One region of the Nocardiopsis sp. NPDC101807 genome, then DNA from elsewhere that is predicted to be linked to it. Evidence: riboswitches for the same ligand, from Rfam matches in the RefSeq annotation. Region 1 holds a riboswitch; each other region holds the start of a gene.
The links. A riboswitch is a leader RNA that binds a small molecule or an ion and turns the genes downstream of it on or off. The one in region 1 is predicted to bind cobalamin.
Positions count from the first base shown of each region.

Region 2: linked by a shared signal. The riboswitch ahead of metE (5-methyltetrahydropteroyltriglutamate--homocysteine S-methyltransferase) and the one ahead of ACIRPH_RS25955 (nitrite reductase) in region 1 are both predicted to bind cobalamin.
Region 3: linked by a shared signal. The riboswitch ahead of ACIRPH_RS19890 (ribonucleoside-diphosphate reductase subunit alpha) and the one ahead of ACIRPH_RS25955 (nitrite reductase) in region 1 are both predicted to bind cobalamin.

Region 1 is NZ_JBIWMK010000009.1:179,509-186,725, forward strand. Features, by position in the region: gene ACIRPH_RS25940 (ATP-binding protein) at 1-361, opposite strand, end outside; gene ACIRPH_RS25945 (response regulator transcription factor) at 358-1,023, opposite strand; gene ACIRPH_RS25950 (PepSY domain-containing protein) at 1,183-1,917, shown strand; cobalamin riboswitch at 2,131-2,335, shown strand; gene ACIRPH_RS25955 (nitrite reductase) at 2,389-3,324, shown strand; gene ACIRPH_RS25960 (precorrin-8X methylmutase) at 3,321-3,986, shown strand; gene ACIRPH_RS25965 (precorrin-2 C(20)-methyltransferase) at 3,983-5,497, shown strand; gene cobM (precorrin-4 C(11)-methyltransferase) at 5,482-6,264, shown strand; gene cbiE (precorrin-6y C5,15-methyltransferase (decarboxylating) subunit CbiE) at 6,247-7,217, opposite strand, start outside.
Region 2 is NZ_JBIWMK010000001.1:819,433-826,649, forward strand. Features, by position in the region: gene ACIRPH_RS03590 (DUF3558 domain-containing protein) at 1-423, shown strand, start outside; gene metE (5-methyltetrahydropteroyltriglutamate--homocysteine S-methyltransferase) at 580-2,871, opposite strand; cobalamin riboswitch at 3,035-3,196, opposite strand; gene ACIRPH_RS03600 (polysaccharide deacetylase family protein) at 3,469-5,022, shown strand; gene ACIRPH_RS03605 (polysaccharide deacetylase family protein) at 5,211-6,788, shown strand; gene ACIRPH_RS03610 (quinone-dependent dihydroorotate dehydrogenase) at 6,884-7,217, opposite strand, start outside.
Region 3 is NZ_JBIWMK010000006.1:224,701-231,917, forward strand. Features, by position in the region: gene ACIRPH_RS19875 (sigma-70 family RNA polymerase sigma factor) at 1-2,223, shown strand, start outside; gene ACIRPH_RS19880 (NYN domain-containing protein) at 2,422-4,098, shown strand; gene ACIRPH_RS19885 (hypothetical protein) at 4,126-4,698, shown strand; cobalamin riboswitch at 5,172-5,363, shown strand; gene ACIRPH_RS19890 (ribonucleoside-diphosphate reductase subunit alpha) at 5,520-7,217, shown strand, end outside.

The sequences.
Region 1 (7,217 bases):
GGGCGGGGGCGTCGCCGCCGCGCATCAGTCCGGCGACGCGGGTGGGGCCTCCCGTGCTCTGCAGGCGCGCACCGTTGGCGGTCACCAGCGTCACGTGGCGGGCTCCGCTGGGGCGCACGGCGAGCGCCTGCCGTGCGGCGCGCTCCGCCTCGGGCCCCGAGACCACCCCGTCGAGCCCCGCGGCGGCGGGGACCTGGTCGGCGAGGGCGTCGCCGACCAGCGCCGACTCCTCCCGGAGCAGGCGGTCGATGTCGGTCAGGCCCGAGACGCGCACGAGTTCGTAGGTGAGGAGGGCGACGCCGCCGATGACGAGGGCCATGACGAGCAGCGACCGCAGGACGACGCGGCCGGTGAGGCTCACCGGGCACCGCCGGCGAGGCGGTAGCCCGCGCCGCGGACGGTCTGGATGCGGTCGGCGCCGAGCTTGCGGCGCAGCTGGCTGACGTAGACCTCGACCACGTTGGAGGCGCCGTCGAAGTCGTAGCCCCAGACGCGGTCGAGCAGCTGGGGCTGGGAGAACACCTGGGAGGGGTGGCGGATGAGGACTTCCAGGAGGCCGAACTCGCGGGTGGACAGGTTGACGGTCCGGCCGTCGACGGAGGCGGTGCGGGCCCCGAGGTCGAGCACGACGCCGCCGGCCGCCAGCACGTCGCCGCGCTCCTGTCCGCCGGTGCGCAGGCGCGCCCGGACCCGGGCCAGGAGCTCGCTCACGCTGAAGGGCTTGACCATGTAGTCGTCGGCGCCGGCGTCGAGGTTGGCCACCCGGTCGCTGACCGCGTCCTTGGCGGTGAGCACGATCACGGGCACCGAGGGGCGGCGCTGCCGCAGGCGGCGCAGCACCTCCTCCCCCGGGATGCCGGGCAGTCCCAGGTCCAGGACGACCAGGTCGACGTCGGGGGACAGGGCCATCGTGAGCCCGTCGACGCCGTCCGCGGCCGAGAGCACCTGGTACCCGGCCGTCTCCAGGCCCCGCCGCAGGAAGGAGACGATGCCCTCCTCGTCCTCCACCACCAGAATCGCCAACGCCGTGTCCTCTCCGCCCGTGGTCCCCCTACCTTGGCAGGAACCGCTGAACCGTTCCTGAGAGCCACATGAAGACGTTCTTCAGGTGGCTTTCAGGACTCCATCATCTTGCCGCCGCATGCTTGGGGCAGTAGAAACCTTCGAGCAAAGGGAAAGCCGATGCAGCGCACCACCGTCATCCTCCTCTCCTCCGCCGCCGCGGCCGGTCTGCTGGCCGTCGGCACGATCGGCTACCTCGTGGTGGACGACCCCGAGCAGCAGGTCGACTCGATCCGGCTCACCGGCGTGACCTCCGGTTCGGCCCCCTCGGCGAACGGGGCGGACGCGTCGGGGCAGAACCCCCCCTCGACCCAGTCGGTGGACGGCCTGGAGCAGCTCGTGGGCGAGCTGCGCGCCGACCGTGACGACGACGGGGACGGCGACGACGCCGACGACTGGACGGTGTCCGGTGTCGAGGTCGACTTCGGCCCCGAGGAGTGGCTGCTGACCGACCCCGAGCTGGAGGACTTCGACGGCAACGGCACCGTCGAGCCGCTCCTGGACGAGCTGCGCGGCCTGGAGGGCACCGAGGTGACGCTGGGCGTGCGCTACGAGGCCGACGACGACCGCGACGACGCCGACGTGTACACCATCAACGGCCTGGCCTTCCGCGACACCGACGACGGCCCGGCCCCGTGGCAGAACACCGGCGGGCGGACCGAGGCCGACCGCGACACGGTGTCCGCGAACGCCGCCGAGGCGGTCGGCGAGGGCGCCCGCACCGTGGAGGTCGAGCGCCAGGACGAGGACGGCTGGGACGGCTGGGACGCCGAGGTGCTCGACGCCGGGGGCCAGGAGTACGAGGTGATCCTCGACGCGGCCGGCGAGGTCGTCGACGTGCGTGCCGAGGACTGACCTGCGCGGACCCCGTGCGGCCGTCCCGCGGCCCGTCCCCGCGTCCGCGCGGTCGGGGCCCCGCCCTCCGAGGAGGGCGGGGCCCCTTCACGTCGTCCGGCCTTCGGGGACGGGGAGGGGGTCGCTCGTCCGGCCCGCCGGTGTCCGGACGCCGGGCCGCCGTAGGGGACCGGCCGCCAAGGCGACGTCCCCCGGAGCAGGCGGGAGGGGGTCGGGTAACCTCGTCGGGCCAGTCGAACCCCATTCCGTGGGGCAGGGAACCCGGTGGGAATCCGGGACTGACGCGCAGCGGTGAGGATGACGGGCGGGCACGTCCGGGGAGCGCTCCCCGGGACAGCCACTGGGGCACTGCTCCGGGAAGGCGCTCCGCACCGGTCGAATCCGAGTCCGAAGACCTGCTGGCACCGGCGGTCACGGTCCGCCGAGTCATCCGCGGGCTCCGCGAACGAGCCCCTGACCCGAAGGACGCGCATGTCCCCGACCGGTTCTGCCCCCTCCGTGCGCCGTACGCGCCGCGACCGCTGCCCCGGCGTGCTGAGACCCTGGCCCGCGGAGGACGGCCTGCTGGTCCGGCTCCGGCTCATCGGCGGCCGTGTCGGCGCCTCCTCTCTGCGCTCCCTCACCGCGGTGGCCGACCGTTACGGCGACGGCCGTGTCCACGTCACCGGCCGCGCGAACCTGCAACTGCGCGCCCTGCCGGGGAACGCGGGGCGGTTGGGGCCCGAGGTGGTCCGCGCCCTGGCGGAGACCGGCCTGCTGCCCTCCGCCGACCACGAACTCGTACGCAACGTGATGGTCTCCCCGGGCACGGGCGCCGTCCCGGCGGCCACCGCCGGGGACGGGCCCGGCGGCGGCCGGGCCGACCTGCGGCCCGTCGCCTCGGACCTGGACGCGATGCTGTGCTCCGTCCCGCGCCGCGCCGGCCTGCCCGGGCGCTTCCTGTTCGTCCTGGACGACGGGCGCGGCGACCTGATCGGCCACCCGTGCGACCTGGGGCTCGTCGCCCTGGGCGGGGGCGTCGCCCAGCTGAGGATCGGCGAGCGCTGGGGCCCGTTGACGCCGGTCGACGAGGCGCCGGCCGCGCTCCTGCGCCTGGCGGACGCGTTCCTGGACCGCCGAGGGGAGGGGCCCACCGCGCCGTGGCACGTCGCCGAGCTCCCGGCGCCGCTGGCCGAACCGGAGGAACCGGACCGTCGGCTCCCGCCTCCCGCCCCGCCGCTGCCGTACGGACCGCTGCCCGGGGGCGCACGGCATGTGCGCGTGCCGGACGGGGGCCTGGACCGCCCGGCCGTCGAAGCGCTCGCCGGGGAGGCGCTCGCCGCCGGGTCCGGAGAACTCGTCGTCACGCCCTGGCGTGGCGTCCTGGTGCCCGGAAGGCCCGGCTCCGCCCGCGGGGAGGCGCGGTGACCGCCCCACGCCGACCGAGCCGGCACTACGACTACATCGACGACGGGCCCGCGATCTACACGGACTCCTTCGCCGTCATCCGTCAGGAGGCCGAGCTCGGGCACCTGCCCGCCGACGCGGAACGGCTCGCCGTGCGGATGATCCACGGCACCGGCCAGGTCGACCTCGCCGGGGACCTGGTGGTCCACCCCGGCCTGGTGTCCGCGGCGCGCTCCGCCCTGCGCGCCGGGGCGCCGATCCTGTGCGACGCGCGCATGGTGGCCAGCGGCGTCACCGCGAGCCGCCTTCCGTGCGGCAACGAGGTGCTCTGCTTCCTGGGCGACGAGCGCGTCCCCGGCCTCGCCGCCGCGTGGGGGACCACGCGCAGCGCCGCCGCGGTCTCCCTGTGGGAACCGTTCCTGGAGGGCGCCGTGGTCGCCGTCGGCAACGCGCCCACCGCCCTCTTCCACCTGCTGGAGATGCTGGCCGACGGGGCTCCGCGCCCGGCCGCGATCGTCGGCTGCCCCGTCGGTTTCGTGGGGGCGGCCGAGTCCAAGCAGGCGCTGGAGGAGTTCGGCGCCCGGTTCGGCGCCGACATCCCCTACGTGACCGCCCGCGGACGCCGCGGAGGCTCCGCGATGACCTGTTCCGCCCTCAACGCACTCGCCAAGGAGGAGGAGTGACCGGACGTTTCCACGGCGTGGGCGTCGGCCCCGGCGACCCCGGGCTGATCACCCTCAAGGCTGCCCGGCTCATCGCCGCGGCCGACGTCGTCGCCTACCACGCCGGGGTCGGCAAGGCGTCCAACGCCCGCCGCATCGCCGCATCGCTGATCCCCGGCTCGGCGGTCGAGGAACAGCTCACCTATCCGGTCACCACCGGCGCGACCGACCACCCGGGCGGGTACACGGGGGTGCTGGCCGACTTCTACGAGGGGTCCGCCGCCCGGCTGGCCGCGCACCTGGACGCGGGCCGCGACGTCGTGCTCCTCTCCGAGGGCGACCCGCTGTTCTACGGCTCGTACATGTACATGCACGACCGGCTGTCCGAGCGGTACGAGACGGAGATCGTGCCCGGGGTCCCGGCGTTCGCCGCGGCGTCGGCGGCGGCCGCGGCCCCGCTGGCCCGGCAGACCGACGTGCTCACCGTGCTGCCCGGCACCCTCCCCGAGCCGGAGCTGGCCCGCCGGCTGGCCGACACCGACGCCGCGGTGGTCATGAAGCTGGGCCGGACCTTCCCCGCGGTGCGCCGGGCCCTGGAGGCGGCGGGGCGGCTGGAGCACGCGGTGTACGTGGAGCGCGCCTCCATGGACGGGGAGCGGCGGCTGCCCGTGGCCGAGGTCGATCCGGCGACGGTGCCGTACTTCTCCCTGGTGCTGGTCACCGGGGACAGCCTCAACGGCAGGAGGTCGCGCGACCGGGCCGTGCCGGAGCCCGCGGTCGCGGAGCCCGCCGTTCCGGCCGCCGAGCTGCTGGTCGTCGGCCTGGGGCCCGGCCCCGGCCACTGGCTCACCCCCGAGGCCTCCGCGGCGCTGGCCGGGGTGGACCACGTGGTGGGTTACGGCCCCTACGTCGACCGCGTCCCGCAGCGGGCCGGCCTGACCCGGCACGCCTCCGGCAACACCGTCGAGATCGACCGCGCCCGCCTCGCCCTCGGGCTCGCCCGTGGCGGTGAGAGCGTGGCCGTGGTCTCGGGCGGGGACGCCGGTGTGTTCGGCATGGCCACCGCCGTGTTCGAGGCGGCCGAGGACCCCGCCTACCGGGACGTCCCGGTCCGGGTGCTGCCGGGCGTCAGCGCCGTGCAGGCGGTCGCCGCCAGGGCGGGCGCCCCCGTCGGCGGTGACTTCGCGGTGATGAGCCTGTCGGACCGGCTCAAGCCCTGGGAGGTGATCGAACGGCGCCTGCGCGCCGTCGCCGAGGCCGACCTGGCGCTGGCGGTCTACAACCCGGCCTCGCGTTCGCGGACCGGGCAGGTCGCCGCCGCCCGTGAGGTCCTGCTGGAGCACCGCAAGCCCGACACCGTGGTCGTCGTCGGGCGGAGCGTCGGCAGGGAGGACGAGTCCCTGGAGGTGACCACGCTCGGGGAACTCGACCCCGCGGGCGTCGACATGCGCTGTCTGCTCATCATCGGCGCCTCCGGCACCCGCGTCTCCGGGACGGGCCGGGTCTGGACGCCGAGGTGGGTGCGCCCGTGACCGTGCACTTCGTGGGGGCGGGGCCCGGCGCCGCCGACCTGCTCACCGTCCGCGCCACGCGCATGCTCAACGCGGCCGACGTCGTCCTCTACCCCGGCACGTACCTGGACCCCGGGGTCCTCGCCCACTGCGCCCCCGGCGCGGAACTGGTCGACACCCAGGGCCTGGACCTGGACCGCATCACCGAACGCCTGGTCGCCGCGCACGCCGCGGGCCGGGACGTCGTACGGCTGACCTCCGGGGACCCGTCGCTGTACTCGGCGCTGGCCGAGCAGACCCGCAGGCTCGACGCGCACGGGGTGCCGTGGGACGTCACACCGGGGGTGCCCGCCTACGCGGCCGCCTCGGCGCTGGTGGGCCGGGAGCTGACCGTTCCGCTGGTGGCCCAGTCGGTGGTGCTGACCCGGACCTCCGCCCGGTCGACGGCGATGCCGCAGACCGAGTCGCTGGGCGCGTTCGCGGCGACGCGGGCCACGCTGGTGCTGCACCTGGCGGTCCGGCGGGTGCGGGAGCTCATGGCCGAGATCGTCCCCGCCTACGGCGCGGACTGTCCCGCGGTGGTCGTGTACCGGGCGAGCCAGCCGGAGGAGGCGGTGCTGCGCGGGACGGTCTCCACCATCGCCGGCCTGGTGGAGGAGGCGGGGCTCCGGCAGGCGGCGGTCGTCCTGGTCGGGCGGGCGCTCGCTCCGGAGGGGGGCGGGGAGTCCTACCTGTACGACCCCGCGCGGCCCCGGGGCGCCGCCCCCGCGTCAGGCGCCCCCGGGTGAGGTCGCCAGACACCACTGGGTGACGGTGCGGGCGGGGGACCATCCGGTGAACGCGCCGATGGGCGCGGCGGCCTCCACCGCGATGCGGGTCAGCTCCCCGCCGTGGCGCCGGTAGGCGTCCGCGAGCAGCCGCTCGGTCTCCAGCGTCACCCCGTGCACCACGAGCCGGCCGCCCGGCCCCAGCGCCGCCAGGCAGGTGTCGAGCACGCCGGGCCGGGTCGCGCCGCCGCCGACGAACACCGCGTCGGGCGGGGCCAGCCCCTCCAGCGCGTCCGGCGCGCGGCCGGCGACCACGCGCAGGCCCGGGACGCCGAGCCGGTCCGCGTTGCGGCCGATCCGCGCGGCGCGCCCGGCGTCGGCCTCCACCGCCGTGGCCGTGCACGAGGGGTGGGCGCGCATCCACTCGACGCCGACCGAGCCCGCGCCCGCGCCCACGTCCCACAGGTGCTGCCCCGGGGAGGGCGCCAGCCGGGCCAGCGCCGAGGCGCGCAGGTCCCGTTTGGTGAGCTGGCCGTCGTGCTCGAACGCGTCGTCGGGCAGCCCGGCGATCAGGCCGTGGCCCGCCGGCCCGGAGAGCTCAAGCGCCAGGACGTGCAGCCGGGGCGTCCCCGCCGGAGGGGAGCCGAGCCACTCGTGCGCCGTGCTCCCCGATCGCGACTCCGTGTCCGCCCCCAGGTCGCCGAGGACGGTCATCCGGCTGCCGCCGTAGCCCGCGCCGACGAGCAGGGCGGCGACCGTCCCGGGGGTGGCGGCGTCCGAGGAGAGCACCAGGACGCGGCGTCCCGGGGCCAGGTCGCGCATCAGCAGGTGCGGGTCGCGCCCCACCAGGGACAGCACCGTGCTCCCCTCCGCCGGCCACCCCATCCGGGCGCGGGCCAGGGCGACGGAGGAGACGGCCGGTTCCACGCGCACCGCGTCCGCTCCGAGCAGGTCGATCAGCGTGCCGCCGACAC
Region 2 (7,217 bases), on a different contig from region 1:
GCCACCCTGCCGGAGGGCAACGCCCCCGGCGGCTACGCCTCCTTCGAGATCGTGTACCAGACCCCCTACTCCGCCGCCGACTCCGTCGAGGCCGCCACGAGCCAGTTCCAGGACACGGTCGCCCAGATCACCGGCGAGAGCGAGTACAGCACCCTGTACGACGCCGGCGACGTGGAGGAGAGCAAGGAGGTGGAGCTCGGCGATGAGGCCCACTACATCGTCACGAAGTACGACTTCCTCGGCGACCTCGTCCCGGAGGCCGTGCTGCTGGTCAGGACCGCGAACCTGAACATCCAGATCACCTACCAGCTCCACCCGTCCCTCACGGGCGACGACTCCGCCGAGGACCTGGTCCTCCCCGACAACCTCGAGGAGATCATGCTCAACGCCGGCGCCGACGCGCTGGCCGTGGTCGGCACCTGACCGGTCCACCGCAGGAGCGGGGAGGGGACGCGGCGTCGCCGCGTCCCCTCCCCGTCCGCGTCGTCCCGTGCCCGGCCGGAGGCCCCGGGCGCCCGCGCGCGGAGACCGTCGGCCGCCTCGGCCCCGAGCTGCCCGGCCCGGGCACGGGGCGCCCCGCTAGCGGGCGCCGGTCAGGTCGGCGCGCACCCGGCGGGCGGCCTCCACCATGTTGCGCAGGGCCTGCTCCGCCTCGGCGTAGCCGCGCGTCTTGAGACCGCAGTCGGGGTTGACCCACAGGCTCCCGGCGTCGATGTGCGCGACGGCCAGCCGCAGCGAGCCCTCGATCTCCTCCACGGACGGCACCCTGGGTGAGTGGATGTCGTACACGCCGGGCCCGATCCCCCGCTTGTAGCCGCGGCGGCCCAGGTCCTCCACCAGCTCCATCCGGGAGCGGGCGGCCTCGACGCTGGTCACGTCGGCGTCCAGCGCCTCGATGCCGCCGACGATGAGGCCGAACTCCGAGTAGCACATGTGCGTGTGGATCGTCGTGGACGGCGACACACCGGACGTGGCCAGGCGGAAGGAGTTCACCGCCCAGTCCAGGTAGGCGGCGCGCTGCTCCTCGCGCAGCGGCAGGAGCTCGCGCAGGGCCGCCTCGTCCACCTGGATGTGGCGGATGCCCGCGCGCTCCAGGTCGGCGACCTCGTCCCTCAGGGCCAGGCCCACCTGGCGGGCGGTGTCGCCCAGCGGCTGGTCGGTGCGCACGAACGACCAGGCGAGCATGGTCACGGGACCGGTCAGCATGCCCTTGACCGGCTTGTCGGTGCGCGACTGGGCGTAGGTGATCCACTCGACGGTCATCGGCTCGGGGCGCGAGACGTCGCCGAACAGGATCGGCGGGCGGACGCACCGCGAACCGTAGGACTGCACCCAGCCGTTCTCGGTGGTGGCGTAGCCCTCCAGCTGCTCGGCGAAGTACTGGACCATGTCGTTGCGCTCGGGCTCGCCGTGCACGAGCACGTCCAGCCCGATCTCCTCCTGGAGCGCGACGACCCGGTCGATCTCCGTGCGGAGGATCCGCGTGTAGGCGTCCTCCGCCAGCGCGCCCCGCCGGTGCGCGGCGCGGGCGCGGCGCAGTTCCGCGGTCTGGGGGAACGACCCGATGGTGGTCGTGGTCAACGGCGTGTCCGTGGGGGCGCCCCTGTCCTGGGGGCGCTCATAGGCGTCCGGGCCCAGGGCGTCCAGGCGGGCGCGCACGCGGGCGTCCGTGAAGGCCGGGCCGCCGCCGGCGCCGCCCGCCGCGTACTCGGCCTCGGCCCCCTCCGAGAGGACGCGGCCGAGGAGGGCCGTCTCGTACGCCTTCTGCTTGGCGAAGGCCAGGGCCCCGCGCAGCTCGGGGGCGAGGGAGGTCTCCGCGTCGAGGTCGATCGGCACGTGCAGGAGCGAGCAGGACGTGCTCACCGTCAGCTCGTCCGTGAGGGCGAGCAGGGTGCCCAGCGTGGCCACGGCCGCCGGGACATCGGTCCGCCAGACGTTGCGGCCCTCCACCACCCCTGCGACCAGGCGGGTGCCGCCGAGGCCCGAGACCTTGACGAGGTCGTCGACGCCCTCGCCGTCGGTGACCAGGTCCAGGCCGACGGCCTCCACCGGGGAGTCCTTCAGGATCCGCAGGGCGGGAGCCCCGATGGAGCCGAAGTAGGTCGAGACCAGGAGCGAGGGACGCTCGGCGAGGGAGCCCAGGCGCTGGTAGACGCGCTCCAGGAGCCCGACGGCGGCGCGCCCCTCGTCGGTGGCGAGGATCGGCTCGTCCAGCTGCACCTCGGCGGCCCCGGCGGCCGAGAGGCCGGCGAGGAGCTGGGCGTAGGCGTCCAGGAGCTGGTCGAGCAGCTCGACGGGGCGCCAGCCCTCGGGGGCGTCGTCCGCGGCCTTGGCCAGCAGGAGGAAGGTGAGCGGACCCACCAGGACCGGGCGGGTCGGGAAACCCGCCTCGGCCGCCTCACGGAACTCGGCGACGGGCTTGTCGCCGACCAGGCGCGGGCGGGTGCTCGGCGACAGCTCGGGGACCAGGTAGTGGTAGTTGGTGTCGAACCACTTGGTCATCTCCAGCGGCGGGGCCCCCTGCTCGCCGCGGGCGAGGGCGAAGTAGCGGCGCAGCTCCTCGTCGCGGTCGCCGGCGGCGGCCGGCGAGGTGAACCGGGAGGGCACCAGGTCGAACAGGACCGCGGTGTCCAGGACGTGGTCGTAGTACGAGAACGTGTTGGACGGGATGTCGTCGACGCCCGCCTCGCGCAGCTGGGCGTAGACGCCCAGGCGCAGGTCGGCGGCGATGCCGTCCAGCTCCTCCGCGGTGGTCTCGCCCTTCCAGTACGACTCGCAGGCGCGCTTGAGTTCTCGGTTCGGGCCGATCCTGGGGTAGCCGTGCACGGTGGAGCGCACGGACGGCCGGGAGGCCTCGGGGGTGACGGGCATGAGCTTCTCTCCCTCGTCGAAAGCCGGGTACCGGCCGCGGGGGTGAGCGAGGACGCGGGCATGCGCGGGGACCACGCCGTGGGCGTGTCGCCTGCCGCCGCTCCTCGGCCCTCCCTCGGGGCACGGGACCACCGGCGGCACGGGTGCGCCGCCGGGTGGAGGCAGGTCTTCGGACTCGGGGGCGCGGACGGCGCGGACGCCGTCCTCCTACTGGCCGCCGCTTCCCGGTTTCCGACCTTTCCGACCGGATTACCAGTGCTTATGGCGACGTTCGTTCCCTCATACCGCTGCGGGGCAGTCCCGGAGTCCCACCGGGTTCCCTCTTGCGACACACCCCTCCCCTTCCGGGCGCGGCCCGGGCTCTGGGGTGGAGCATGTACCTTCCACGCCTGCAAGTATAGGGAGCACCCCTCCGCCCCTGTACCCGGCGTGCTGCCCTGTGCCACCGGCCGGAAACGGCGCGAACCCCTGTTGCGCGGTCGGCGTCACAACCGACATGAAACGTCGCGCGGCCGAGCCCTCCCCCGCGCTCCCCGCGATCGTTCGTCTGAAGATGTACGTGGAGAACCCCTGGTGAACAAGCAGTCCCATCCGACCATGGCCCCCGATCACCCCCTGTCCACGATCGCGGTCGCGCTGGCGGTCGTCGCGGGGCTGGTCTGGCTGACCGCCGCCCCGCCCGGCGTGCTCGCCTCCGCGCCCGTGGGCGACACGGGCCCCGACTCGGCGGACGGCGGGCCCGAGGCGGACCCGCCCGCCGCCGGCGAGCCCGACGGGCTGACGGTGGTCGACCCCGACGACGTGGTGGACCTGGGCGAGGCCGAGCTCGCCCGCGAGGGCGGGGTGGCCGTGGAGGTCTCCTACCCGGTCGTCCCCAACGCCGCCCCCCTGAGCGACTTCCTGGACCGCGCGCTGGCCGCAGAGGTGGACGCCTTCGAGGCGGCCAACCCCGGTGCGGTCTCCTTCGAGTCCGCGTGGAACCTGACGGCGGCCAACGACGACATCGTCGGGGTCCGCGTGACCCGCGAGGAGACCGACTCCGAGGGGACCCGTGAGGGATACACCACCTACTGGTACGACGCCCTCGCCGGCTCGACCCACCCCTCCACCGCCCTGATCGCCGGCCAGCACGAACTGGAGGAGCTGAACGGCCTCGTGCGGGACGCCCTCCCCGGGAGCGCGGCCCCGGACGCGGTGCACCCGGTCGCCTCGCTGTACGACTCCGTGGGGTTCAACCCCGCCGGCGACCTCGTCGTGGAGTTCGACGCGGGACAGGTCGCCCCCGTGGGAGAGGGCAGGACCCACGCCGTGGTCGCCGCCTCGGAGGCCGCCCCCCTGCTGTCGGACCTGGGAGAGCGCGCGCTGCGCTCGGCGACCCGGGGCGTCCGTGACTTCGCCGTCGCGGCCCCGCCCCGGGAGGAGGAGGGCGGCCGGGAGACGGCCGCCCCCGGGATCCTGCCCCCCGCGGACGAGGACGTCGACTGCTCCGCCCCCGGGTCCAAGTGCGTGGCCCTGACCTACGACGACGGCCCGGGCGGGCGCACGCCCGAACTGCTGGACATCCTGGCCGAGTACGACGCCCGCGCGACGTTCTTCGTCACCGGCTACCCGGTCATGGAGGATCCGCGCACCGTGAGGCGCACCTACGCGGAGGGCCACGAACTGGCCAACCACACCCTCTCCCACCCCGACCTGGCCGGGCTCGGCGCGGGCGGGATCCGCTCGGACCTCGAAACCGTGCAGGCCCTGGTGTACCGCGAGACCGGGTACACCATGGACCTCATGAGGCCCCCCTACGGTTCCACCGACGAGGGGGTCGCCTCGGTGACCGCGGACATGGGCCTGGCCCAGATCCTGTGGAGCATCGACACCAACGACTGGAAGGACCGCAAGGCGTCGGTGGTCGCGGACCGCGCCGTCGACGGCGCCTCCCCCGGGGCGATCATCCTCATGCACGACATCCACGACACGACGGTCGACGCCTCCCGCGCGATCGTCCGGGAACTGGACGAGCGCGGCTACACCATGGTCACCGTCTCCCAGCTGCTCGGCGCCACCGAGCCGGGCCGGACCTACCTCGACGGGGCCCCCGAGTCCCCCGCCGACACCGAAGGGGACGGCGGGGAGACGGAGGGGAGCGAGGCGGCCTGAGGCCGGCCCGCTCCCGGGGCCGACGGGTCCCCGGGGACCCCGGCCGCGACGCTCCGGGCGGGCACGGACCGCACCCCCTGTTGTGGCGGTGACCACATGTGGTCACCGCCACAGGCGCACGGACGCCGTCCCCTATGTTGCTCCCATCAACCGCGCAAGCATGCGCGCAGGGATGAGGGAGACCGGTGTTGTCGACGAGCCGAGTCCGTCCTGGCCAGACCGGTCCCCGTCGGGGCCCCGACCGGGGCTCGGGACCCCGGCGCCCCGGAGAGGCCGCACGAGGCGCGGCGCTCCGGGCCGGCTCGGCGGCGGCGGCGCTGCTGCTGTCCACCGCCTGCGGCACGGGCGGCGCGGCGGAGGGCGACGACCCGGAGCTGATGACCGTACTCCTGGACGAACCCGGCGAAGAGGTCGCCGAGCGGACCGGCGGCGCCGCGGACTTCGGCGACCACCCCCACCGGCCGGACGGGGTGGAGATCGACGTCTCCTACCCGCTGTTCGAGGGGGCCGACGGGTTCGCCTCCTGGCTGGCGGAGCAGGTGGACCGCGAGGTCCAGGACTTCCGCGGGGCCAGCCGCGACCCCGTGCGCCTGGCGGTCGACTGGGAGGTCGTGGGCGCCGGGAGCGGCGTCCTGGGCGTGCGCCTGGTCCGCACCGAGGAGGACCTGCACGGTCGGCGCCAGGGCTACGGAACGTACTGGTACGACGCGGAGACCGGGCACACCGCGTACTCGACGGAGCTCCTGGCGGACGACGACGCCCTGGGAAGGCTCGACGGGATCGTGCGCGAGGAGCTGGCCGGGAACCGGGACGTGGACCCGGGAGGGCTGCACCCCGTCGTGCGCACCTACGACTCCATGGGGTTCAACTCCGACGGCGACCTGCTCGTGGAGTTCGACGACGGCCACCTCTCCCCGGTGGTGGTCGGCCACCCGCCCTCGTCGGAGCCGGGCCGGATCGTCGCCGTGGTGCCGTCGGAGGAGGCCGCGCCCCTCCTGTCCGACCTGGGAGAACGCGCCCGGGCGGCGTCGATGGCGGAGGAGCCCGTGCTGGCGGTGGACCCGCCCGGGGCCGCCCCGGATCCCCTCCCGACCGCGCCGGGGGTGGTCGCCGCCGGCGATCCGGACCTGGACTGCGGGGCCCCGGGGACCAAGTGCGTCGCGCTCACCTACGACGACGGGCCCGCGGAGGGGACCGCGGCCCTCCTGGACCTGCTGGCCGAGGAGGGGGCGACGGCGACGTTCTTCCTCAACGGCGACCCCGCGCTGACCCGCCCCGGCGTGCTCCGGCGCGCCTACGCGGAGGGGCACGAGATCGCCAGCCACAACGACCTGCACGAGCACATGACGGAGTACTTCGACGACCGGGAGCTCCCCGCGCAGATCGCGGCGGTCAGCGCGATGGTCCGGCGGCAGACGGGGCAGGACGTCGAGCTGTTCCGGCCGCCGTTCGGCGACACCTCGGGACCGGTGATCGAGGAGATCGGCAGGCAGGGGATGGCCCAGGTCCTCTGGAACCTGGACAGCGAGGACTGGACCGGCCTGTCCCCGGAGGAGATCGTGGACCGCGTCATGGACGACGTCGAGCCCGGCTCGGTGGTGCTCATGCACGACACGCTCGCGCCGACCCTGGCCGCCGCACCGCGGCTCATCGAGCGGCTGCGTGAGGAGGGCTACGAGTTCGCGACCGTCAGCCAGGTCATCGGCGCCCCCGAGCCCGGCGAGTCCTACCCGGCAGCGGGCGTCACCGTCCCCGAGTACTGGTAGCGCGCGGATCGGGAGCGCGCCGGGACCGCCCCGGAAGCACCGCGGGGCCGGGAGCCCCGGGGAGGGGTTCCCGGCCCCGCGGGACGCGGCGGCGCTCAGACGGCGGTGGACTCCTGGGGGCGGCCGGCCCCGTGGACGTCGGCGCCGACCGCCTCGCCGATCGAGCGGTATCCGGCCTCGCGGACCAGCCTGGCCAGACCGCGGTGGATGCGGCGCGGCCAGAGGGGGCCGCCGTAGATCAGACCCGTGTAGCCCTGGACGAGGGCCGCACCGGCGCGGATGCGGGCCCACGCGTCCTCGGGCGTCTCGATGCCGCCCACGGCGACCAGGGTGACGCGGTCGCCGACGCGGGCGCGGAGGCGGCGGAGAACCTCCAGCGACCGCTCCCTGAGCGGGGCGCCGGACAGCCCTCCGGCCCCGGCGGCCTCC
Region 3 (7,217 bases), on a different contig from region 1:
GTGTACGCGGAGCTGATGGACGTCAACGTCGGCCTGCGCGGGGTCGTCCTCCCGCTGGTGGTCGGCTCCGGTGCGGCGGGCTACCTCGCCCTCACCCCGGGCGGCGCGGCCACGGGAGCCTGGTGGGGCCGGATGTCGCGCCGCCAGCAGCAGGCGGCGGCCGGCGGGACCGCCGCCGCGGGCATGGCGGTCGCGGTCGCGCTCGCCCTGACCGGCGCGGAGGCTCCGCCGGGCCCCGAGGCCCCGCCCCCGGTGGCGGCCCCGCAGGAGGAACCTGTTCCCGTGCCCGCGCCGGGGGACCCGGCCGCCCCGGACACGCCGCCGGGCCCGCCCCCCGCCGCACCGCCTGCAGACGCCCCGCCCCCCGCCGCACCGGAGGAGACGCCGGCGCCGGACCGCCCCGTGCCCCCGGCGGCGCCGGACCGACCCGCGCCCCCGGCGGCGCCGGCCGTGCCCCCGGCGGACGTTCCCGAGGAGGAGGTGGTCGAGGACGCCCCCGAACCGCTGTTCGCCGCGGGCATCGACCCCGTCGGCGCGCTCCTCCCGGGCAGCGAGGGGATCGTGGTCCTGGACGTCCGCAACCTCGGCGCGTCCACGGTCGAGGACGTCGTCGCGGTGATCACGCTGCCGCCGGGGGTCGAGATGATCTCCTCCGGAGGGGCGGGCAGCTCCGTCCCCATGGCGGACGGGAACGGCGACTGGAGCTGCTCCTCGGGCAGCGGCGGCGGCCGCTGCGCGCACCCGCGGATGGCGTCCGGGCAGAACAGCACGCAGTTCCTGGACGTGCGTGTGGACGCCGGGGCCGACGTCGGCGTGCCCGCCTCCGTGACGGTCTCCTCCGGCGGCGTGGCCGCCAGCGCGACCGGGGAGCGCGGGGTCTCCTCCGAGGGGGTGGCCGCGCGCTACGCGACGGCCGGGCGGGTGCGGACCGAGAGCGTCGGCAACGCGCTGATGACCTGCGTGGAGCCGGAGCGGGACCACGGGGGGCACTGGCCGTGGCCCTGGCCCTGGCGGCCCGGGAACCCCGGCGTTCCCGGGGAGGACCCCGGGGCGGGGGTGACCCCGGACGCCGACGGGCGCACCGGTCCGGAGGCCGACGCGGACCTGGCCCGCGCACCGCGGGGGCCGCTGTTCGCGGAGCCCGGCACGGAGCAGTCCCCGGAAGGGGCGTCCCCGGAGGAAGGGGGGACCCGGGGGGAGGAGGGGATCTCCGAGGACGGTGCGGACGACGCGGACGACGCGGACGACGCGGACGGAGAGGACGGCGGTACCCCTGACGGAGCCGGCGCCCGGCCGGACGGGGCGTCGCCCACGGACCCGGCACGGGACCCGGCCCAGGAGGACGCGGACGGCGGTCACGGCCACGGCCCGGGACCGGACCCTTCCCCCGGGGCCGGGCCGGAGGAGGGGACGCCGGGCGGCCCCTGTGCCGACGCACGGCTGCGGGAGGGGGAGAACCGCGACAACGACAACTGGGTGATGGCTCCCCTGGAGGACGATCCGGACGCCGCCACCTCGGCGAGCGCCGCGACCTGGGAGCTCCCCGAGGGCGGCGCGGTCCGCTGGGCGGGGCTGTACTTCTCGGCGGCGGGCGCCCCCGACGCCCCCACGGCGCGCGTCAGGGGGCCGGGCATGACGTCCTACCGGACCGTGGCCGCCACCGAGACGAAGGTCGCGGACCTGCCCGGATACCCCGCCTACCAGGCGTTCGCCGAGGTCACCGACCTCGTGAGGGCCCAGGGCGGCGGCGAGTGGTGGGTGGGCGACGTGCCGGCCCGGGAGGGCCGGGGCGTCTACGCCGGGTGGAGCCTGGTGGTGGTCCTGGAGGATCCGGGCATCGGCTCCTACAACCAGGCGATGGTGCTCGACGACACCGGGGCGGTCTTCCGGAGCCGCACGGGGATGTCGTTCCCGGTGTCGGGCCTGCTCCCCGCCGCGGTGCCCTCCCGCGTGGACGTGGTGGCCTGGGAGGGCGACGCCGACCTGCGGGGGGACCGGGTGACGGTGGACGGCCGCGCGGTCGCCCCGAGCGGCGGGCACGGGGAGGAGGACAACGCGTTCGCGAGTTCCGCGCGCGGCGCCGTGGGGGACCCCTTCACCTTCGGTACCGACGTCGTACGATTCGACCCAGTACTCGGCAGGGAAACGGATATCCGAATCCTCACCGAGCAGGACGCGGTACTGGTCGGCGTCGTGGCGCTGACCGCCCCGATGCGTACCTGAGGGCCGGTATTCGCGACCGGTTTCCCGGCAGGCCCGGGCGGCCGGAAAAGCCCGCCCCCCAACGGGTTCCCGCCTGTGCGTAGTGGGTCCATAACTTTGCGTATTCAAGGAGGGCACGCAAAACCAGACAGACTTGGCTAGGCTGTGCCCCGGTCATGGATATGGCCCCAGAGTCAAAAGGGAAGGGGGCGGTGTCACGTGGACCGCTGCGCGTTGTTCGTTGACGCGGGATACCTTCTCGCGGACGGCGCGATGGCCGTGCACGGAACCCGCAACCGGGACTCCGTCTCCTGGGACTACTCCGGACTCGTCCAGTTCCTCAACGAGGTCGCGCGGGACCGCACCGGTCTTCCGCTGCTGCGTTGCTACTGGTACGAGGCCGTCGCCGACGACCGGCGCTCCCAGGAACAGGACGGCATCGCCGACATCCCCGGCATCAAGTTCCGTGCCGCGAGGATACGGCCAGGTCGCCGCGAGGGCGTGGAGAGCTATGTCCAGCGCGACATCACCACGCTGGCGCGCACCGGCGTCCTGTGCGACGCCGTCCTGGTCAGCGGTGACGAGGACATGGCGTCCGTCGTCGCCGACGTCCAGGACATGGGCGTGCGCGTCACCGTCGTGCATGTGTCCGTCGAGGGCAACTGGACCATCTCCCGGGCCCTGCGCCGGGAGTGCGACGACCTCATCGAGATCGGGGCGGGCCACCTGCGCCCGCACGTCAACCTCCTCTCCAGCAGCGGCTCCTCCCAGGAGACCGCGGCCAAGACCACGACGCCGTTCGCCAACGGCCGGTCCCGTTCCGCGCCCGAGACGCCGCGGCAGCCCGTCGCGGCCCAGCCCGGCGGCGCCCGGGTCGACCCCGTGGGGTCCTCCAGCGGCGGCCTGGAGGCGATGTTCGCGGGCACCGGGGGCCAGCCCGTCCCCCAGGGCAGCGCCATGGACCAGCTGCGCGCCATGCGGAGGTCCCTCGCGCAGCAGCGCGGCGGCGACCACCTCGTCGGCCCGGGGGGCGACGGCGGCCAGCAGCCGGGCGGCATCGACGCCAACGGATTCCCGTCCGGCGGGCAGACCCCGCCCGGCACGGGCGGCGGCGGCTCCTACCCCGGCCACGCGGTGACCGGGGGCCACCCCTCCCACAACGGGCAGCAGGGCTACCCCGTCACCGACGGGCACCCGTCGATGCGCGGCGCGGAGCCGAGCGGCTACGGCATGCCCGGGAGGCCGGCCTCCGGGGCGGGGTCGATGACCGGAGCGCAGCCCTCCTTCAACGGCACGGGACCCCAGCAGTCCTTCGCCGCGGGGACGGGGCCGCAGCGCTCGTTCGCACCGGACGGCCAATCCGGCCACGCGCCACCTCCGAGAAACGCCCCACCCCAGGACCCACGGCAGGACCCACGACAGGATCCGCGCTACGGGGGCGGGGACGGCTCCGGATTCGGGGGAGCGGCCGACGCAAACCCTACCTATGGGACCAGTACGGAAACTGACACCGCTCACCGCGGTGGGGCAGCCTCCCCCTACGGGGGGCCGCCACCTACTGGTCCCGAACCCGCCAGCCGGTTCAGCGCCGGCGGCTACCAGGAATCCCGTCCCAGTCCTGGATATCCCCAGCAGACACGTCCCGCCGCGCATACCGTTGACGAAGCGGTGCATGTCGCGCACAAGGAAGGGAACGACTTCGCGGAGTCGATCGCTCGCGAGGCGCCCGCCCTGTGGGTGGAGGCCGTACTCGCCCGCAGGCCCAGGATGCCCTCCGACCTGGAGGCGCGCCTGCTCCAGGGCTCCTCGCTGCCGATCGACCACCTGTTGCGTGACGAGGTCCGTGACGGACTGCGCCAGGGGTTCTGGCAGGCCCTGGAGCGGGCCAGGTCCTGACAGGGCGCGCGGGAGTGCGAGTAGGGGATGGGGGCGATGCGGTTGACCCGCGTGACGACGGCGGAACTCGACCGTTGGGAATTCCACGCTGTCCGGTCCGGTGAGCACGGACGGGTCGCAGCCCAACTCCTGGACCTGGCCAACCGGGTCGACTCGGGGAGCGAGGTCTCGCGCGCGGAGCTGTTCGTGCGCGCGGGGGAGCAGTGGGAGATCGCCCAGGAGTTCGAGCGCGCCTGCTCGGCCTACCAGCGGGCGATCGACGACGGCGGGGCCACGGTGATCGACGCCCGTGCGCTCAGCGCCGGGGCACTCCTGCAACTGGACGAGGTCGACCAGGCCTACGCCCACCTCAAACGCCTGGAGGGCGAGGACCCGCCCGGTCTCCAGACCTTCATCCACGTCGCGGAGGCACTGTACGCGCACGACGACCTGGAGGGCGCCGAGCGGTGGGCGACGGCCGGCGCGCACCGGTTCCTCGACCGGGCCTCCTCGCCCTACGTCCGCGACCTCCTGGTGGAGCTCCTGCGCATCCGGTTCCGCATCCGCACCGACCTGGGGCTGTCCGAGGACCGGCTGGACCGCAGACTCGACGAGGAGTGACCACGGCCGCAGGACGCCGGCGCCCCGCGCGGCCTTCCGGGCCGGGACGCTCCCGCCGGACCCCGGCGGAGTGAGCTTTCCGACGTGCGGGCGTGCCGCCGACACGCCCGGGACGGCGGGGGCGCCGATCTCCGCCCGACCGCTCCGGGCCCGGCCCGGAACGGAACGGGTACGGCCGTGTGGTCAGCGGCGCCGGTTCGCCGGGCGCCGTCCGAACCGCCCCGGAAGCGGTGTTCCGGGCGTTCGTCCGCCCCTTCGGAGGCGGTCCCGGTCCCGGGGAGCCCCGGCGACGATCTAGGCTGTGTCCGGTCGCCTCCCAGCTGCCCCGACGAGGAGCGACATCCCCCTGAACCGGGTGTCCGAGGCCCCCTCATACCACGGCCCACGCGTGTGTTCGACGATCGTCGAAGAATCCGAGAAATCGATGACACGCCATCATCTTGCGGTGTTCCAACGCAGGGCCCCCTAGATGTAGTATCTGTCCCGCTGGTGGTTCACCCCTCGGGGTGAGGCAAGAGGGAACCCGGTGCGAAGCCGGGGCTGCCCCGCAGCGGTAAGTGGGAACGAAGCCGTCACAGGCACTGGGGACCCCCGAAGGCCCCGGGAAGCGACGGTGCGTAGGCCGCCCACGAGCCCGAAGACCTGCCACCGGTGCGCACGTGAGCGTGCGCCGACGACGGGGCTTCGAGGGTGAGCCGCCGCGACCCACCGGTCGGACGACCGCACGCACCCGGTGCGTCGGTCCCCCGGTGCGTGCCGCGCACCTTGCCCATCGTGTCCCCTCCCCGCCGGGACTCTTCTACCGAGGTTGGAGCCGCTGTATGACCCTTGACGTCGAGGCCGTGCCCGTATCCGTTCGGCCCGAGCCGACCAACGAGGGCGCGCCCCCCGCCGCCGTCGACCGGATCGAGCACGTCGTGACCGAGGCCTGTGCGAGGCTCACCGGTGTTTCGGCGGAGAAGGTCCTCACCGAGGCCCGCCGCGGCTTCTACCCCGGCATCCCCGACTCCGAGGTCGAGCTCGCCCTGGTCATGGCCGCCCGCAGCTTCGTGGAGGTCGACCCGGACTACTCGTTCGTGGCCGCCCGCCTGCTGCTGGACAAGCTGCGCCGTGAGGCCCTCACCTTCATCAGCGGCGCCCCCGACGCCGCCGGGCAGTCCGAGATGGGCGAGCGCTACGCCGCCTACCTGGCCGCCTACGTCGGCCGCGGCATCGACCTGGGGCAGCTCGACCCGGCACTCGCCGGTTTCGACCTGGAGCGCCTGGGCGCCGCCCTGCGGCCCGAGCGCGACGAGCAGTTCACCTTCCTCGGCATCCAGACCCTCTACGACCGCTACTTCCTGCACAGCGACGAGGTCCGCTACGAGCTGCCGCAGGCGTTCTTCATGCGCGTCGCCATGGGGCTGGCCCTCAAGGAGGACGACCGCGAGGCCCGCGCCATCGAGTTCTACGAGCTGCTGTCCTCGTTCGACTTCATGGCCTCCACGCCCACCCTGTTCAACGCCGGCACGGTGCGCGCGCAGCTGTCCTCCTGCTTCCTCACCACCGTCGGCGACGACCTCCAGGCCATCTTCCACGGCATCAGCAACAACGCGATGCTGTCCAAGTACTCGGGCGGGCTCGGCAACGACTGGACCCCGGTGCGCGGCCTCGGCTCGCACATCCGCGGCACCAACGGCAAGAGCCAGGGCGTCGTCCCGTTCCTGAAGATCGCCAACGACACCGCCGTCGCGGTCAACCAGGGCGGCAAGCGCAAGGGCGCCGTGTGCGCCTACCTGGAGACCTGGCACATCGACATCGAGGAGTTCCTCGACCTCCGCAAGAACACCGGCGACGACCGCCGCCGCACCCACGACATGAACACCGCGAACTGGGTTCCGGACCTGTTCATGCAGCGTGTGGAGCAGGGCGGCAGCTGGACCCTGTTCTCGCCGGACGAGGTCCCCGACCTGCACGACAAGTACGGCACCGACTTCGCCGAGGCCTACGAGAAGTACGAGGCCGCCGCCGAGGAGGGCCGGATCAAGGTCGCCAAGAAGATCCCCGCGGTCGACCTCTGGCGGCGCATGCTGACCATGCTGTTCGAGACCGGGCACCCCTGGATCACCTTCAAGGACCCGTCCAACCTGCGCTCGCCGCAGCAGCACGTCGGCGTCGTGCACTCCTCCAACCTGTGCACCGAGATCACGCTGAACACCAGCGCCGACGAGGTCGCCGTCTGCAACCTGGGCTCGGTCAACCTGGCCCAGCACGTGGGCCCCGACGGCCTGGACGCCGAGCGCCTGCGCCGCACCGTCCGCACCGCCGTGCGCATGCTCGACAACGTCATCGACGTGAACTTCTACACGATCCCCGAGGCGCGCCGCGCGAACATGCGCCACCGTCCGGTGGGCCTCGGCCTGATGGGCTTCCAGGACGCCCTGTTCAAGCTGCGCACCCCGTTCGCCTCCGAGGGCGCGGTGACGTTCGCCGACGAGAGCATGGAGCTGATCAGCTACTACGCCATCGAGGCGTCCATG